Regions from separate parts of the Leisingera sp. genome, predicted to be linked through region 4. Evidence: riboswitches for the same ligand, from Rfam matches in the RefSeq annotation. Region 4 holds a riboswitch; each other region holds the start of a gene.
The links. A riboswitch is a leader RNA that binds a small molecule or an ion and turns the genes downstream of it on or off. The one in region 4 is predicted to bind cobalamin.

Region 1 (4,002 bases), on a different contig from region 4:
GGACTTGGGTGCCGCCAGCACGGTGCCGCAGCGGGCGCATCTGGCGACCGCATGCTTGGCCACCTCCTGATCGCGGTGCAGCACGTCGCAGGCAGGGCAGGCAATCAGCTGTTCTGGGTCCATCTCATCCTTGTCCGGTCGCGCAGCCAGCCTCAGCACGAAGTTCCGCCTGCCGCGGCCTGAGCTGCAAGCGTCTCCTTGCTGACCCGCCTGTAATTGGCGAAGGCGTTGGCGCTCATAACCACAAAGAAACTGTCCATATCAATCAGAACATAGCCTTTTTCCAGCAGCGCGCGCGAGAGAGCGGTGACATCGTCGTCATACAGCCGGCGCCGTCCGCAGATCTCCTGCAACAGTTTGCGCGGGATTCTGTAGCGCCCGGAGGTCTTGCCGCCGAATTCCTGGGAATAAAACCCTGCCAGGGCATTTGCGGCAGTGTTAAAGACGGGCATTCAATTTTTCCGGAAGATTTTTGCCTATAGACAAGAAAATATCACGTATGTACTGGGGCGGCAACCGCAGGTCTCCGGCAGCGAGGAGCAGCAGCCTGCGCACGTGGCATTCGGCCGAGGGGGCAGGATTGCAGGCGGCTTACCTGCGTCCACTCTCGCCACGGGCAGTTGCGCAAGAGACAGGAAAGGATTTCAGATGAGACTTGCCAAGCAGGCGGGCAGTGTCAAACCTTTCACCCGCAAAGGTCTCAGGACCGGGGCCGTTCAAATCAAGGGGGCAGTATGAAGGCAAGGCAGCATTTCACCATCGGCCACGCCAAGGTGGCGCCGGGCTCACGGCTGACGGTTGACCTGCCGGTCAGCGTTCTGTCCGACCACACGCCGGTCACGATGTCGGCGCATGTTGTGCATGGCCGCCAGGACGGGCCGACGGTGTTTGTCAGCGGCGGCGTGCACGGAGACGAGGTGATCGGCGTGGAGATCATCCGGCGGCTGCTGCGGGCGCCGAACCTGACGACGCTCAAGGGCACGCTGATTGCGGTGCCGATCGTCAACGCCTTCGGCTTCATAAACCACTCCCGCTATCTGCCCGACAGGCGCGACCTCAACCGGGTGTTTCCCGGCAGCGAGCATGGTTCGCTGGCTTCGCGTCTGGCGCATCTTTTCATGACAGAGGTGGTGGCCCGTTCGGACCTCGGTATCGACCTGCATTCGGCAGCAATCCACCGGACCAACTATCCGCAAATCCGCATCTCGCCCGATAATCCCAGCACCCGCGAGCTTGCCGGCGTCTTTGGCGCCCCGATCGTGATGCAGTCGCCGCTGCGCGACGGCTCGCTGCGCGGCGCGGCCAAGGAGACGGGCAAGGATGTGCTTCTGTATGAGGCGGGCGAGGGCCTGCGCTTTGACGAACTGTCGATCCGTGCCGGGCTGGCGGGTATCCTGCGGGTGCTGCGGCACATGGGAATGGTCCCGGCCAAGGGCATATCCAAGCCCAAGTCGCAGCCGCAGTTCTGCGTCTCCAGCAAATGGCTGCGGGCGCCGATGGGCGGGCTTCTGCGGGTGTACAAGGACGATGGCGAACTGGTCCGGGAAGGGGAGCTGATGGGCTCGGTGTCCGACCCGTTCGGTGAGCATGACGAGGAGATCCTGGCGCCTTTCGACGGGCTGATCGTCGGGCGTGCGGTAATGCCCATCGTGAACGAGGGCGATGCCGTGTTCCACCTCGGCAGGGTCCGCTCCGTCGAGAAGGCGGAGGATTCGGTGGAGGACCTGAGCGCCCAGCTGGAGGACGACCCGATGTTCGACGAGGATGAAATTCTCTGAACGGCAACATGGGGGCCAGCACTTGCCAATGGGTCCGGCTGCTCAACACGCGGTTGCCGCAGCCTTTGGCAGGCGCACCTTTTGCCGAGGATTTCCGCAGCGGCAGCAACTTTTTCTTGCCGCAACCAAAGTGATGCGCTACGCGCGCTTTACCGGTCCCGCAAGGGCTAAGAGGGAATCCGCGGTGCCTGCCGGGCACCAACCGGAACTGCCCCCGCAACTGTAGGCGGCGAGTGCTGAGCCATCGCGTCACTGGATCCCAGCGGTCCGGGAAGGCGGCCCAGACGATGACCCGCCAGTCAGGAGACCTGCCGGTATGAAACCGAAGCACACCGGACGGGGTTGTCCGGGGAGGTTGCCGGCAGACCGCGCTGCTGCTTTCAGGCGGCGCAGAGGAAGGGCTCAGGCCCTCCGCACTGCCGGTCAATGCCCTTTCACCCGTTCTCCGGTCATTGACACATGGAGATCGAAAATCATGTTTCTGCGTTCCGGCCTGATCGGCCTTTCCTTCACCGTCGCGGCCCAGGCCGCGGCCGCCAGCGAGAGCTTTCCACTGACCATCGAGAACTGCGGCCAGACCGTCACCTTCGAAGCACCTGCGGCGTCTTCCGTCACGGTTGGCCAGGCGGCCACGGAAGTGCTCTATGCGCTTGGGCTGGGGGATAAGGTGCTGGGCACTTCGGTCTGGTTCAACGATGTTCTGCCGGAATACGCGGACGTGAACGCCAAGGTCGAACGGCTGGCCGACAACGACCCAAGCTTTGAAAGTGTGGTGGCCAAACGCCCGGGCCTGGTTGCAGCGCAGTACGAGTGGCACGTCGGCCCCGAGGGCGTGGTCGCCAAGCGCGAGCAGTTCCATGACCTGGGCATCCCGACCTATGTGATGCCCGCCGATTGCGCAGGCAAGGACAACACCACCGGCGGCGACGGCACCCGCACGCAGATGTTCACCACCGAAAGCCTGTATCAGGGGATCGAGGAGCTGGCAGCGATCTTCGGCGAGGCCGAAAAGGGCGCTGAGCTGGTCGCCGACTACAAGACGCGTGAGGCTGCGGCCGTTGCCAAGGCGCAAGAGGTTGCGCTGGAGGATGCCTCCGCCGTGTTCTGGTTCTCCTCGCCTGAGCTGGAGAGCGATCCGTTTGTGGCCGGCCAGAAAGGCGCGCCGGGCTACATGATGCAGCAGCTGGGCCTGCGCAATGTCATCGAGACCGACGAGGAATGGCCGACCGTCGGCTGGGAAACCATCGCCAAGGCCAATCCGACGGTGATCGTGATCGCCCGCATGGACCGCCGCCGCTTTGCTGCCGACGATTATGAGAAAAAACTGGAATTCCTGCGCACCGACCCGGTCGCCAGCCAGATGGACGCGGTCAAGAACAACCGTATCGTGGTGATGGACGCCCAGGCGATGGATGCCACCATCCGCGCCATCCCGGCGCTGGAAGACCTGGCCGCTGAGCTCAGCGCGATCGGCAACGGCGGATGAGCGCAGCCGCCGCACTTGCATGGCACGGCGTCCGGGGCGCTTGCCTGGCGCTGCCGGTGCTGGCTGCGGCGGTTCTGGCAGGCGCAATGATCGGTGAGACCTCGATTGCGCCTGACCTTGTCCTGTCCGTTCTGGTCAACAAGCTGGCCGGGGCGGGGCTGCCGGTGGACCCGGTGGATCAGGGCATCATCTGGAGCTACCGGCTGCCGCGGGCACTGGTGGCCGGGGCCTGCGGCGCGGCGCTGGCGGTGACCGGTGTGGTGCTGCAGGCGCTGCTGCGCAATGCGCTGGCAGATCCGTACATCCTTGGCATTTCCGCCGGCGCCTCGACCGGGGCGGTGGCGGTCACGATTGCAGGGTTGGGCGGCGGTGCGCTGTCGCTGTCCTTTGGTGCTTTCAACGGGGCGCTTCTGGCCTTTGGCTTTGTCGCCATTCTGGCGCGCGCCGCCGGGGCGGGCAGCAGCCGTGCGGCGGCGGCGCAGATCGTGCTGGCGGGCATTGCCGGCTCGCAGCTCTTTAACGCGCTGACTGCCTTCATTATCGCCAAATCTGCCAATGCGGATCAGGCGCGCGGCATCATGTTCTGGCTGATGGGCAACCTCAGCGGCGTGCGCTGGCCGGATGTGTGGCTGGCGGTGCCGCTGGCGCTGGCCGGCTGGATGATTTGCCGGTTTCACGCGCGGGCACTGGATGCCTTCACCTTTGGCACCGATTCCGCCGCGGCGCTGGGCATCCCGG
Region 2 (4,002 bases), on a different contig from region 4:
TCGACGCGTCTTCCAGAACCGGATCAAGTCCGGGGTAGGAGAAGTGAATGTTATTCAAGTCAAGAAGCTGCATAGATGGCCTCAACCCAAATCAAGGCGGCAAGGGCGGCGGTAACGGCCGCGGCAAAAAACAGGTCGGCCCTGCTAAAGCGGAAGTCTTCCAGCAGGATAATGCGGCCGGAGAACCCCCGGCATTTCATCGCAGCCAGAATGCGTTCCGACCGTTCGATAGCACGCACCAGCATCATGCCGACCAGATAGCCATAGCTGCGGTAGGTGTGCCAATTGGTCCCGGGACGGAACCCGCGCAGCTTCATCGAGGTGCGCAGGCGCTGGTATTCCTCGCGCAGGACGTCGATGTAGCGGATTGTGAACATCATCAGATGCACCAGCCGTTCAGGGGTTTTGAGCGCAAACAGCGCGTGTCCCATCGTCACAGGTTCCATGGACCCAACCAGCGTCATGACCGCAAGAATGACTGCATTTGCGGTGAGGGCTATTTCCACCGCACGCCACAGTCCCTCCCAACTCGCCTCTAGGCCCCAAATGGAAAAGACAGGAGTTCCCGGGACAGTAAAGGGCAGCAGTACCAGCATGAAGACGATGAAACTGTCCATCATCGCCATTCTTTTCAGTGTTTTCCGGGGCGGCAAACCGGAAAACGCCAAGAGTGACATTGACAAGCCCAGCGCAACCGACAGCACCCAGAGATTGCTGAGAGAGACAACGACAACGGCATAAGCCGCGCTCATCACGATGCGCATCCGAGGATCAAGCGTGGTGACCTTGGCGCGGAAAACGCCGATGCCGCTGAGCGGTTTTTCAGCGCCGGTCAGAACATAGGTCATGAGCTGCCGCCAATCTTGCGCTGCGCGGCGATGTAGAAGCCCAGCCCGAACAAGCCAAAGATATAGCCGATGCCGCCAAGGATAGACTGAAAGTCCGACTTGTTCTTGAACGCGGTCAGTTCCTGCCGGAGCGGGCGCAGTTCGTTGCGAATCATGGCGGCCAGCTCAGCGCGGGCCTCACCGGACAGGCCGGCAGCCGCGGCGGACGAGGGGGCTTCAGTTGTGCCGCCGGCCGCAGGCATTAGCCTGCGCGGGTTTTGACCCAGGATCTGCGCGACCTCTGCCGCATCCATGATCACTTCCGCAACGTGGCCAGCGCCAAGGTCGCCGCGAAACACATGCGTTACCGGCTCCGACGGTGTGAACAGGAAAAAGCCGTCGGAGTCCGTATTGGTTTCACCCAGCTTGCTCCCAGCTTCGTCAAAGACTTCGATCAGCAAGTCCGGAGCCATTGCGCCATTGGAAAAGCCAACCTCGCCCTCGATATCCGAGCCGGAGGGGAATACCGCAGAGATCACATTGTGGGCCAATGCCGGCAGCGGTGCGAGAAGAGCAAGAATCAGAACACAGGACCGGATCACGTCAGGCTGCCTTTCGTGTCAAAGAACAGCTCAGGTTTAACCCGCCGGGCCAGGAAGATTGCGGCGCCTGACAGAAGCGCTTCGATAACCATCACAGGTATATGCGAGAAGAAGACAAGCTTGGCGGCTAGAATGAACTCATCGCCGGACAGCATTAGCGAGAAGGCTACGGCCAATGTCGTTGCCGCTATCGCAGCTCCGCCTCCGATACCGCCCCAGATCGCGCCGTGCAGCGGCGAGCCGCGAGCCACCAGCGGGCGGAAAGCCAGCCCCACCAGAACAGCGGGCAAGGCGATATTCACGGCATTCACACCCAGCACCGTCAGCCCGCCAAAGCCAAAGAACACCGCTTGCAACAACAACCCGACAAACAGTGCCGGAAACGCGGCCCATCCCAGAACCAGCCCGGCCAGCCCGTTCAGGATCAGGTGAACCGAACTGGGCCCGATCGGGACATGGATCAGCGAAGCCACAAAGAAACTGGCCGAAAGAACCCCTGCCGCCGGAATGCGCTCCAGCGGCAGGCTGCGCAGACCCATAGCGATACCGCCGGCTGCAGCAACAGCGCCGCCAATCACTACCGGGTTTGACAGAGCGCCGTCTACGATATGCATCGGTCTGCTTTCACTTCAGCTCTTCAGCGTGGATCCACAGCACAGCATCCTGGCTGAGTTCCTTGCCGTTGTGCTCGGTTGCCAGGCCGGACCCCAGAGCGGCAAAACCCCAGTAGCCTGCTTTCGGGATGCCGAAGGAAAACACGCCGTTCTGGTCCGCGATAGCAACGATCGCTCCGCCCGGCATCTCACCCACGGTGGGATCGGTGGCCGAAAACGCTTTGAGGTCAGGCTCGGCCGCCATGAACTCGATCTCGATTTCAGCACCGGGGACTGGCGCGCCGCCCGCCAGAACCTGACCGGAAAAGGTGGATCCGACGATCACATTGTAGGGTTTGTTCAACGGCAGAATCTCGGTGGCCAGCCCGACCGGCTTATCCCAGTCGGTCGGCAAAGTGTTTCGGTTCAGCACGACTTTTGAGATCTGTTGAATATAGATATCTTCGCTTTCCTCGTAGTAGGGTGAAGGCACGGTCACCACGACATAGTCGCCGGAGCGTTTCACCGGGACGGACGCCTTGTAGGCCGAAGCTTCGTTCTCAGCGCCCTTGAAAGTGGCGGGCTCAAGGCGATCCGAAAGGTCGGTCTTTTCGCCTTTGTGGATCATGAAGAATTCTTCCGGCGCGCCCATGTCCATAGCGTATCCGTTTGACATGGGATGCCAGAAAACCAGGCCCATCGGCACGTCACCGGGCTTCTCGATCAGCGCTCTTTCGGTGTAATTCAGCTGGAAATGCGCCGACGCGGCGGCAGGCAGGGAAACGGCCAGTGCTGCGGCCAGATAGTTCAGTTTCATTTCGTCCTCATTCGACGATGCAGGCGCACCTGCAATCAGGAATGAACAACGGGGAGTATTGGCACGGAGTCGCCGGAACGGCCGTCGCGCCAGACGCTCACCCCGGCGTCCGGTGGAAAAGGGCAGAAACTCCGCAAGCGGGGCCTCGGTCCTTGTGTCCGGCAGGTCTCCTGACTCGCGGGTCCTGGTTCGGCTGGCCTTCCCGGGGATGATCCCAGTGGCGTCTTCAGCGTCACTCACCGCTCACAGTTGCGGGGGCAGTCACGGATTTGGTCCCTTTTGGGTACGCCGCACCGTGTTCCCTATTTCTTCCGCTGCGCATTGAAACACTTGCGGAACCGGTCACACTGGTTGAATGGCAAAACCGAATTTCTGAGTCAAGCGTCTTGCCTTCTGCTCAGTCACGGGATTGACACTGCAGATGACTGTTACCGGACTGCAACGGCCAGTCGGCAGGCCTGCGTGATGCGCGCAAACGGTGGCCGGTTTCCAACGGTATTCCTTTCGTGTGACCCGGTTTCACGGTTTAAGACCGCCACCGGAATGACGATTGCCCGAGCCCGGCAGAGATAGTCCAAAGCACCGTACGTTCTGCCGGTATTGGGTTTTCCTTGCCCCTTGTTCGATCAGGATTTGGGGCTCTTCTGACCTGCAGAAGGCTTCCCGTTCAGAATCTCGCCTCGCAACCCGGCGTTAAAACCCTCGCGGCCCCGTTCCCCAGAGTGATACCAGTTCGCTTCAAGCGGCAACAACTGCGCTCCCCCCCCTGTTTTGCCCTCTCTGCGACACGAGGTCTTCCGAAAGTAAAATCAGGGAACGCTTGGCCACTGGCGGAACAGGAGGCGCGAGCGGGAATGTTGGAGACACGCAAAAGGAAAGGTTCTGTCGCAAATGGCAAAACTTTATGTCGCGCGACAAGGGAGGAAGTGGCGGACCGAGGAGGATTCGAACCCCCGACCCCTTGATTCGTAGTCAAGTACTCTATCCAGCTGAGCTATCGGTCCACTGCGGCGGGGTTTACTGATAGCATCGCAGAGTCGCAACCCTAAAAGACGGCTGTTTCCGTTTTTCTTCACCAGCAGCTTCCGTGCAAACCTCGGCGGACGGCCGAACCACAAGGGCGTGCCCCCGTTCGGCCGCGTTGACATCCGGCCGCTCTTCGC
Region 3 (4,002 bases), on a different contig from region 4:
GGGAAGACCTTGGCGAGCAGCGGCCGGATCTCGCCGCGCTCGATGTATGAGATCAGGTTCGGAAACACCGGCTCGTCCCAGGCGGTGCAGCCGATCAGGGTGACGTCCTTCAAATACATGTCCCGCATGTCCAGATCGACAACCGGCCCGGCGATGGCGCCGCTGGACACAAGGCGGCCGCCGCGTTTCAGCAGCTTGATCATCTGCGGGAAGCCGGCCCCCGCGACGTTGTCGACGACCACGTCCACGCTTTCCCCGCCCAGCTCCGCCAGCAGATTGCTGCCGCGGTCCAGAACGATATCCGCACCTAGCTCCCGCAGCTGATCCATCTTGCCCTGGCTGGTGATTGCCGCCACCCGGGCGCCGCGGCGTTTGGCCAGCTGCACTGTGGCGGAGCCGACACCGCCGGAGGCACCGGTCACAAGCACCAGTTCGCCTGCGCGGACGTCTGCGCGGTGCAGCATGTTCTCGGACGTGCCGTAGGCGCATGGGATCGTTGCCAGCTCTTCGTCCGACCAGGCGCAGTCCACGGGGAACACCTCGGAGGCGGGGACTTTGACGTACTGGGCAAAGGCGCCGTCGAAGTCCGAGGCCATCCAGACGTTGTCCATCACACCGTAGCCATTGGGGCGCATGCAGGGCCGCACCAGAACCCGCTTGCCGGTCAGGGTCTGGCTGGCGCCTGGGCCGGCGGCGACAACCTCGCCGCAGCAATCGGTGCCCTGGATCAGGGGGAAGGGGGTTGCCTTGTTCCAGCCGCCGTCGGCCTTTTGCTCGGCATGGGTCTCCTGATGGCCGGCGGCCGCGGCGGTGTCCGTTGTCACGCTGGAGGAATACCACCCGAGCCGGGTGTTGATTTCGGTGTTGTTTACCCCGGCTGCGAGGACCCGCAGCAAAAGCTCCCCCTCTGCGGGCTCCGGGATCGGCACGGCTTTGTATTCAAGCTTGTCATAGCCGCCGTTTCCGGTGGTCACGACGGCCATCATGGTTTTAACGCTGCTGTCTGTTTTGGGTCCGGGCATGGGCGGCCTTTTCTGATCACGCGGGGTTGGTGAAAGGTCTTGGAATTTGGCGCAATTATTGCCCGCAGGGCGGGGGCGGCGGCAAGGGCGGAATCCGGCGGCGCAGCCCGGCCTGCCTGCTGGCCACCGCCCCGCGAATCGGTCCTTGTGTCTGGGTCGAGGGGAAATACACCAAAGATCAGCGCCTTGCCGCAAACAGGCTGGCGGATGCCGGTTTGAGATTCTGGACATCCCTGTCCCGCCGGCCCCCCCAAACATGCATGTCTTTTTCCGGTTTCGGCGGGTCGGATTTGTCTCCGCTTGCGGGCCGGGATTAGGGCAATTTCCGCCTCAGCAAGGTGCCGCCTTTCGGGGCAGAGAATTGGGAAGCTGGTGAAACTCCGGCACTGCCCCCGCAACGGTGACCCCGGGCAAGGCATGGCAAAAAACCACTGAAGCCAATGGCTTCGGGAAGGTGCCAGGCCCCGCCGCCGAATGGCCCCGGGACAGTCCGGAAACCAGCCTTGCCAAAAAACGTCAACCGCGGGCGGCGGCGGGGCGGTTGCGGGCGCGTGGCCTGCAATCTCTCTCTCCATGCCCGCAGCCAAGCCAACCTGCCGCGGGGATGCGGCAAAGGAGAGAAGCAGATGCTTCAGGACAGCGAGATTCTGGCCAAACTGGTGGCCCGTCAGAAAAACTATTCCCTGGAACAGGCGTTCTATACCGATCCGGGCGTTCTGGATCTGGACATGCGGCAGATCTTCTATCGCGAGTGGCTGTTTGCCATTCCCGCCTGCGAGATCCCGAAGGCGGGCAATTTCGTGACCCATCAGGTCGGCGCCTACAACGTCATCATCGTGCGCGGCACCGATGGCCAGGTGCGCGCCTTCCACAATGCCTGCCGCCACCGCGGCTCGGTCGTCTGCAAGGCGAAGAAAGGCAATTCGCCCAAACTGGTCTGCCCCTACCACCAGTGGACCTATGAGCTGGACGGCTCGCTGTTGTGGGCGCGCGACATGGGGCCGGATTTCGATGCCTCCAAGCACGGGCTGAAGCCGGTGCACTGCCGCGATCTGGCGGGTTTGATTTACATCTGCCTGGCGGATGAAGCGCCGGATTTCGATGCTTTTGCTGAGGTGGCGCGTCCCTATCTGGAGCCGCATGACCTGGCCAATGCCAAGGTCGCCTATGAAAGCTCGATCATCGAGAAGGGCAACTGGAAGCTGGTCTGGGAGAACAACCGCGAGTGCTATCACTGCGGCGGCAACCACCCGTCGCTGTGCCGGACCTTCCCGGAGGATCCGTCGGTGACCGGTATTGAAGGCGGCGAGAACCCGCCGCACCTGCAGAAGCATTTCGACCGGATCGAGGCGGCGGGCGTGCCGTCGCAGTTCCAGATCGACGCGCGCGGCCAGTACCGCGTGGCGCGGATGCCGCTGAACGAGGGCGCCGAGAGCTATACCATGGACGGCAAGGCGGCTGTGGCCAAGAAACTGGGCCGGGTGCCCTTTGCCGATGCGGGCACGCTGTTGAAATTCCACTATCCGACCACCTGGAACCACTTCCTGCCGGATCATTCCATCGTGTTCCGGGTGACCCCGATCAGCCCGACCGAGACCGAAGTCACCACCAAATGGCTGGTGCACAAGGATGCGGTCGAGGGCCAGGACTATGACCTGAAGCGGCTGACCGAGGTCTGGGTCGCGACCAATGACGAAGACCGTATCGTGGTGGAGGACAATCAGCAGGGCATCAACTCGCCCGCTTATGAGCCCGGCCCGTACTCGGAAGTGCAGGAAAGCGGCGTCATCCAGTTCTCCAACTGGTATGCCGAGCACCTGACCCGCGCGCTGACCGGCCGCCACCTGATCGCGGCGGAGTAACGGCATGGGACTGCAGGCAAACTTCGAGACGCTGGACGAGACCCTGGCGTGGAAGGACGACGAGATGCTGGAATGCGTCTCTGTGGTACCGGAGGCGCCGAACACCGCCACCTTCAGCTTCCGCGCGCCGTCCGGCGCGTGGTTCAAATACCAGCCGGGCCAGTTCCTGACGCTGGAGCTGCCGGTGCCGGGCGAAACCGTCTGGCGAACCTACACCATCAGCTCCTCGCCGTCGCGGCCGCTGTCGATTTCGGTCACAGTCAAGGCGCAGGCCGACAGCATCGGCACCCGCTGGATGCTGGACAACCTGCGTCCGGGCATGTTCCTCAAGGCCTCTGGCCCTGCGGGGGTGTTCACTCTGCCGAAACGGCCGAACGGCAAGTTCCTGTTCATCTCCGCAGGCTCCGGCATCACGCCCAGCCTGTCGATGACACAGTACCTGTTCGACCGCGGCCAATCGCCCGACGTCTGCTTCATCAACTGCGCCAAGCGGCCCAGCGAGATCATCGCGCGGCGCCAGCTGGAAGGCATGGCGGCGCGGGTGCCCGGCATCAAGCTGCATTTCGTGGTGGAAGAGGACGATCCCTATCAGGTCTGGACCGGCTACCGCGGCCAGCTGAACCAGATCATGCTGGGGATCATCGCCGGCGACTACCTGGAGCGCGAGGTCTACTGCTGCGGGCCGGATCCGTTCATGCAAGCCGTGCGCGACATGCTGAACGGCTTGGGCTTTGACATGGAGAACTACAACCAAGAAAGCTTTGGCGCGCCGGTGGAGACCGAGGCCGATGCGCCGGAGCTGGACGATGTGGTTCCCGAGGAAACCGCCGCCGCCGAGATCACCTTTGCCGCGTCGGGCGTCACTGCAAACTGCACCGAGACCGATACGGTGCTGGCTGTGGCCAAGGCGTCGGGCCTCAACATCCCGTCGGGCTGCACCTTCGGCATCTGCGGCACCTGCAAGGTCAAGAAGACCGCGGGCGAGGTGCATATGGTCCACAACGGCGGCATCTCGGAGGAAGACGTGGAGGCGGGGTACATCCTGGCCTGCTGCTCCAACCCGATTGGCCGGGTTGAGGTCGAGATTTGACCATAAAGAAGGGCGCGTGCCGGTGTGG
Region 4 (4,002 bases):
CGGTGGCGTTGATGATGGCAGCCGGGTTCAGCCCGGGCAGCTTGTCGCGCAGCCAATCGGCGGCGGTGGGGGCCTTGAGGCTGGCGGCAAAGGCGCCATAAGCGGCGTAGCCGCGGGCGCGCAGCTCTTCGATCAGCGCATCCACCGGGGCGGTGTCGGCGGCGGTGAGGTAGGAGCGGTAGAAGCTCACCAGCACCAGCGGTTTGTCCTGCGGCGGCAGGTCGGCCAGCACGCCCTTGGCCGGGTCATAGAAGCCATGCTCGGGGGTGGTTTTGAGGCCGATCACGGGTCCTGCGTAGAGGCCTGCCGCCAGCGACAGCTGGGCCAGCGCGGCCTGAGCCGCGACCGCACCGCCGGCGTCGCATAGGGACTGCAGGCGGCGCAGGGTGGAGACGGGAAGGGTGGACAGCTCGTCGAGCCGCGCATCCTCGCGGCCGTCGGCAGGCAGGATTGCCAGCGCAATGCCCTTGCGGCGGGCGAGGTCCTGCAGCGTGGCGAGGCCGTAGGACCAGTAGCTTTCGCCGCCGATCAGACGGACCAGGACGCCCTTGGCGCCCTCCAGCGTCTGTTCCGCGTAGACGTCGACCGACAGCGGGTGCTTGAGCGCCACCAGGTTGGCGAGGCGCAAGCTGGGCAGTTTGCCGTCCGCGCGGTGCCAGCCCGCCGCGAAGGCGCCGAGATCGCTGTCGGAGAAGGACAGCACCACAAGGTCCGCAGGCGTCTGCCCGAGGTCCTGCGGGGTATCGGTCTCGTCAAGGCCGTGGCTTTCGCGGAAGACGACGTGCATGGGTCAGGCCTTTGTATTCTGGCAAGCAATGGGCGCTCTGAGGGCTGCGCCCGAGCCTGGGAGGGTGCGAATGCGCCCTCCCATTTTGCCGGAGGCAAACCCTTGGTTTGACGGGAGGATCGGGCGCAGCCCGGCCTGCGGCCGGGCAATGTCATTTGAAATGAAGCGCCAGACCGGCATTGCTTACGCTCCCAGCTCGGCGCGGATGGCCTGTTCGTCGATGTCGTCGTGCTCGGCAATGACCACCAGGGCGGTCTTGCGCGGCTGCGCGCCCCAGGGCTGATCGTATTGGGCACGCAGGCGCTCGCCCACGGCCTGAACCAGCATCCGCATCGGTTTCCCCTCCACCGCGACATAGCCTTTGACGCGCAGGATGTTGCGCTCGCGGGCGAGTTTCACGATGGCATTCTGCAGCGCTTCCGGGTCGGAGACTTCGCCCATTTCGACAACGATGCTTTCAAAATCGTCATGCTCGTGGTCGTGATGGCCGTCGTGATGGCTGGGGCGGGCTTCCAGGTCGTCCTCGGCAGCGGCGCCCAGGCCCAGGATGATGCGCGGGTCGATGACGCCCTCGCTCATCGGCAGGATCGGCAGCTTGCGGGGCGCCTCGGCCTCGATCACCGCGCGGGCCTTCTCGACGCCTGCGTCGCCGGCCAGGTCAGCCTTGGACAAGAGAACGATGTCGGCGCAGGAGATCTGATCTTCGAACACCTCGGACAGCGGGGTTTCGTGGTCGATGCTGTCATCGGCCTCGCGCTGGGCCTGAACCGCGTCCAGGTCGGGGGCGAACTGGCCCTTGGCGACGGCCTCGGCATCGGCCAGCGCAATCACGCCGTCAACGGTGATGCGGGAGCGGATCGCGGGCCAGTCGAAAGCCTTCAGGAGCGGTTTCGGCAGGGCCAGGCCGGAGGTTTCGATCACGATGTGATCCGGCTTTTCCGGCAGGTCCATCAGCTGTTCGATGGTGGGAATGAAGTCATCCGCGACGGTGCAGCAGATGCAGCCGTTGGCCAGCTCCATGATGTTTTCCGCCGGGCAGTTCTCATCGGCGCAGGACTTCAGGATGTCGCCGTCCACGCCGGCAGTGCCGAACTCGTTCACCACCACGGCCAGGCGCTTGCCCTGCGGGTTCTGCATCAGGTGGCGGATCAGGGTGGTTTTCCCCGCGCCCAGGAAGCCGGTGATGACGGTGACGGGGATCTTGTTGAGGTCGCTCATGATTACTCCTCGGAGAAGAACTTGGCCGGCGGGATGCGGGCAACGGATTGCTTGCGGAAGGTCTGCGGGCGTTCGCGCCAGGGCACGACGCCGTCGGCGGTGGCGGCGTAAGCCGCGGCGCCTTCCAGGATTTCGGGGACGTGCTGGTCCGGGTCGAGGTCGCCGTAGACATAGGTCCAGCGCTCTGTGCCGCCGACCAGCGCCACGGCGCAGCCGCGTTTGCAGGAGGACAGGCATTCAACGCCGCGCAGTCGGACGCCTTCGGGCATTCCGGCCTCTTCCAATGCGGCGTGCAGGATAGCGCCGGGGCGGGCGGCCTCCGGGTCGGCGCCCTCGCGGCGGCATGTGAGGCAAACGGTCAGCGTGACCGGTCCGGGGGTGCTGGCGGTCTTGCCCGCCATATCGTCAGCCATCGGCGCGTCTCCTGTCGCGGCAGGCGTGGGGATGGCCGAAAGGGGGGCGGCGGCGTGCCAGCCCCTCAACCGGTCGCGGAACACCCCGCCCGCCCGTTGTTCTCTCTCTCGCTGGCAGGTCTCCCGGCTTGCGGATGCCAAGGCGCTTTGCCTTGCCGGCCATCCTGCCTTCCCGGGGTCTCTCCCAGTGGCATGGCGGCCTCATCCGGTCACGGTCGCGGGGGCGGCTGTGCTTCGGCAATCCAAAGATATTTGGCGGCCTTCACATTCCCTCTTCGCCTGCTTTCGCAGGAACCAGCGAAACCCCCTTGCGCTATCGCGCCCTTCTTTGTCAAGACATGGGGTCAAACAGCTGGAGAGCCCCCATGAGCGAAAAGTCTGAAACCGGCATCTCAGAAGAAGAAGCCGCCCGTCATGCGTCGAAAATGGCCAAGAAGAAGGCCGCGCGCGACCGGATGATGAAGACCAAGGACGGCGAGAAGGGCCTGATCATCGTTCACACCGGGCCGGGCAAGGGAAAATCCTCGTCGGGGTTCGGCATGATCATGCGCTGCATCGCCCACAAGATGCCCTGCGCCGTGGTGCAGTTCATCAAGGGCGCCTGGCAGACCGGAGAGCGGACGCTGATCGAGGAGAACTTCAGCGATCTCTGCCAGTTCTATGCAATGGGCGAGGGCTTTACCTGGGAGACACAGGACAAGGCCCGCGACATCGCCGCCGCGCAGAAGGGCTGGGAGAAGGCCAAGGAGATGATCCTGGATGAGCGCAACACCATGGTGCTGCTCGACGAGATCAACATCGCGCTGCGCTATGAGTATCTGGACCTGGAGGAGGTGCTGGAGTTCCTGGTGGAGCACAAGCCGCCGATGACGCATGTGGTGCTGACCGGGCGCAACGCCAAGGAAGAGCTGATCGAGATCGCCGATCTGGTGACCGAGATGGGCCAGATCAAGCACCCGTTCCGCGCCGGGGTGAAGGCGCAGAAGGGCGTCGAGTTTTAAGACGCTTTCTGAATGTCCCGCCCGGCCGATAGGCCGGGCCGCGCCAACCCGCCCCCACGGGGCGGCGCGACTGCACCTCCCCTCGGGTTGGCCCGTCCCTCAGTTCTATGCCGCGAGCTGTGCGGCCTTGCCTTGGATGTAGGTATCCACCGCTGCGCGCTGGGTTTCATCCAGCCGCAGGCCGAGCTTGGTGCGCCGCCACAGGTAATCGTCGCCCGCGCGCACCCATTCGCGGGCAATCGCCCAGTCGAGCTCCCGCGCGGTGATGGTGGCGCCAAAGTCCTGGCCCAGATCGCCGGCGGATTTCGCGTCACCCAGCACCTCCCAGGCCTCGGTGCCATAGGCGCGGATCATCCGGCCCGCCCAGTAGGGTGTCAGGAACGGATAGTCCGCGGCGAGTTTGGATGTCAGCTTTGCCACATCCGCCACCGGGAAGTCGCCGCCGGGCAGGGCCACGCCTGCGGTCCAGTCGGCGGGCAGCTGCGGGAACACCTCGCCGATCTTCGCCAGAGCCGCCTCGGCCAGTTTGCGGTAGGTGGTGATCTTGCCGCCAAAGACGTTGAGCAGCGGCGCCTGCGCCTGG

Region 1: linked by a shared signal. The riboswitch ahead of AC4HIX_RS05720 (ABC transporter substrate-binding protein) and the one ahead of AC4HIX_RS12755 (DUF1636 family protein) in region 4 are both predicted to bind cobalamin.
Region 2: linked by a shared signal. The riboswitch ahead of AC4HIX_RS17825 (DUF4198 domain-containing protein) and the one ahead of AC4HIX_RS12755 (DUF1636 family protein) in region 4 are both predicted to bind cobalamin.
Region 3: linked by a shared signal. The riboswitch ahead of AC4HIX_RS09375 (aromatic ring-hydroxylating oxygenase subunit alpha) and the one ahead of AC4HIX_RS12755 (DUF1636 family protein) in region 4 are both predicted to bind cobalamin.

The regions. Positions count from the first base shown of each region.
Region 1 is NZ_CEYXRG010000004.1:191,461-195,462, reverse strand. Features, by position in the region: gene AC4HIX_RS05735 (paraquat-inducible protein A) at 1-123, opposite strand, end outside; gene AC4HIX_RS05730 (hypothetical protein) at 153-452, opposite strand; gene AC4HIX_RS05725 (succinylglutamate desuccinylase/aspartoacylase family protein) at 735-1,778, shown strand; cobalamin riboswitch at 1,915-2,108, shown strand; gene AC4HIX_RS05720 (ABC transporter substrate-binding protein) at 2,254-3,264, shown strand; gene AC4HIX_RS05715 (FecCD family ABC transporter permease) at 3,261-4,002, shown strand, end outside.
Region 2 is NZ_CEYXRG010000023.1:40,868-44,869, reverse strand. Features, by position in the region: gene AC4HIX_RS17845 (energy-coupling factor ABC transporter ATP-binding protein) at 1-73, opposite strand, end outside; gene cbiQ (cobalt ECF transporter T component CbiQ) at 60-848, opposite strand; gene AC4HIX_RS17835 (cobalt ABC transporter permease) at 845-1,429, opposite strand; gene cbiM (cobalt transporter CbiM) at 1,426-2,043, opposite strand; gene AC4HIX_RS17825 (DUF4198 domain-containing protein) at 2,054-2,839, opposite strand; cobalamin riboswitch at 2,983-3,197, opposite strand; tRNA gene AC4HIX_RS17820 (tRNA-Arg) at 3,767-3,843, opposite strand.
Region 3 is NZ_CEYXRG010000008.1:24,981-28,982, reverse strand. Features, by position in the region: gene AC4HIX_RS09380 (alcohol dehydrogenase family protein) at 1-1,022, opposite strand, end outside; cobalamin riboswitch at 1,342-1,542, shown strand; gene AC4HIX_RS09375 (aromatic ring-hydroxylating oxygenase subunit alpha) at 1,649-2,884, shown strand; gene AC4HIX_RS09370 (FAD-binding oxidoreductase) at 2,889-3,974, shown strand.
Region 4 is NZ_CEYXRG010000012.1:118,898-122,899, forward strand. Features, by position in the region: gene cobN (cobaltochelatase subunit CobN) at 1-787, opposite strand, end outside; gene cobW (cobalamin biosynthesis protein CobW) at 971-2,005, opposite strand; gene AC4HIX_RS12755 (DUF1636 family protein) at 2,008-2,418, opposite strand; cobalamin riboswitch at 2,515-2,732, opposite strand; gene cobO (cob(I)yrinic acid a,c-diamide adenosyltransferase) at 2,784-3,419, shown strand; gene glpD (glycerol-3-phosphate dehydrogenase) at 3,525-4,002, opposite strand, start outside.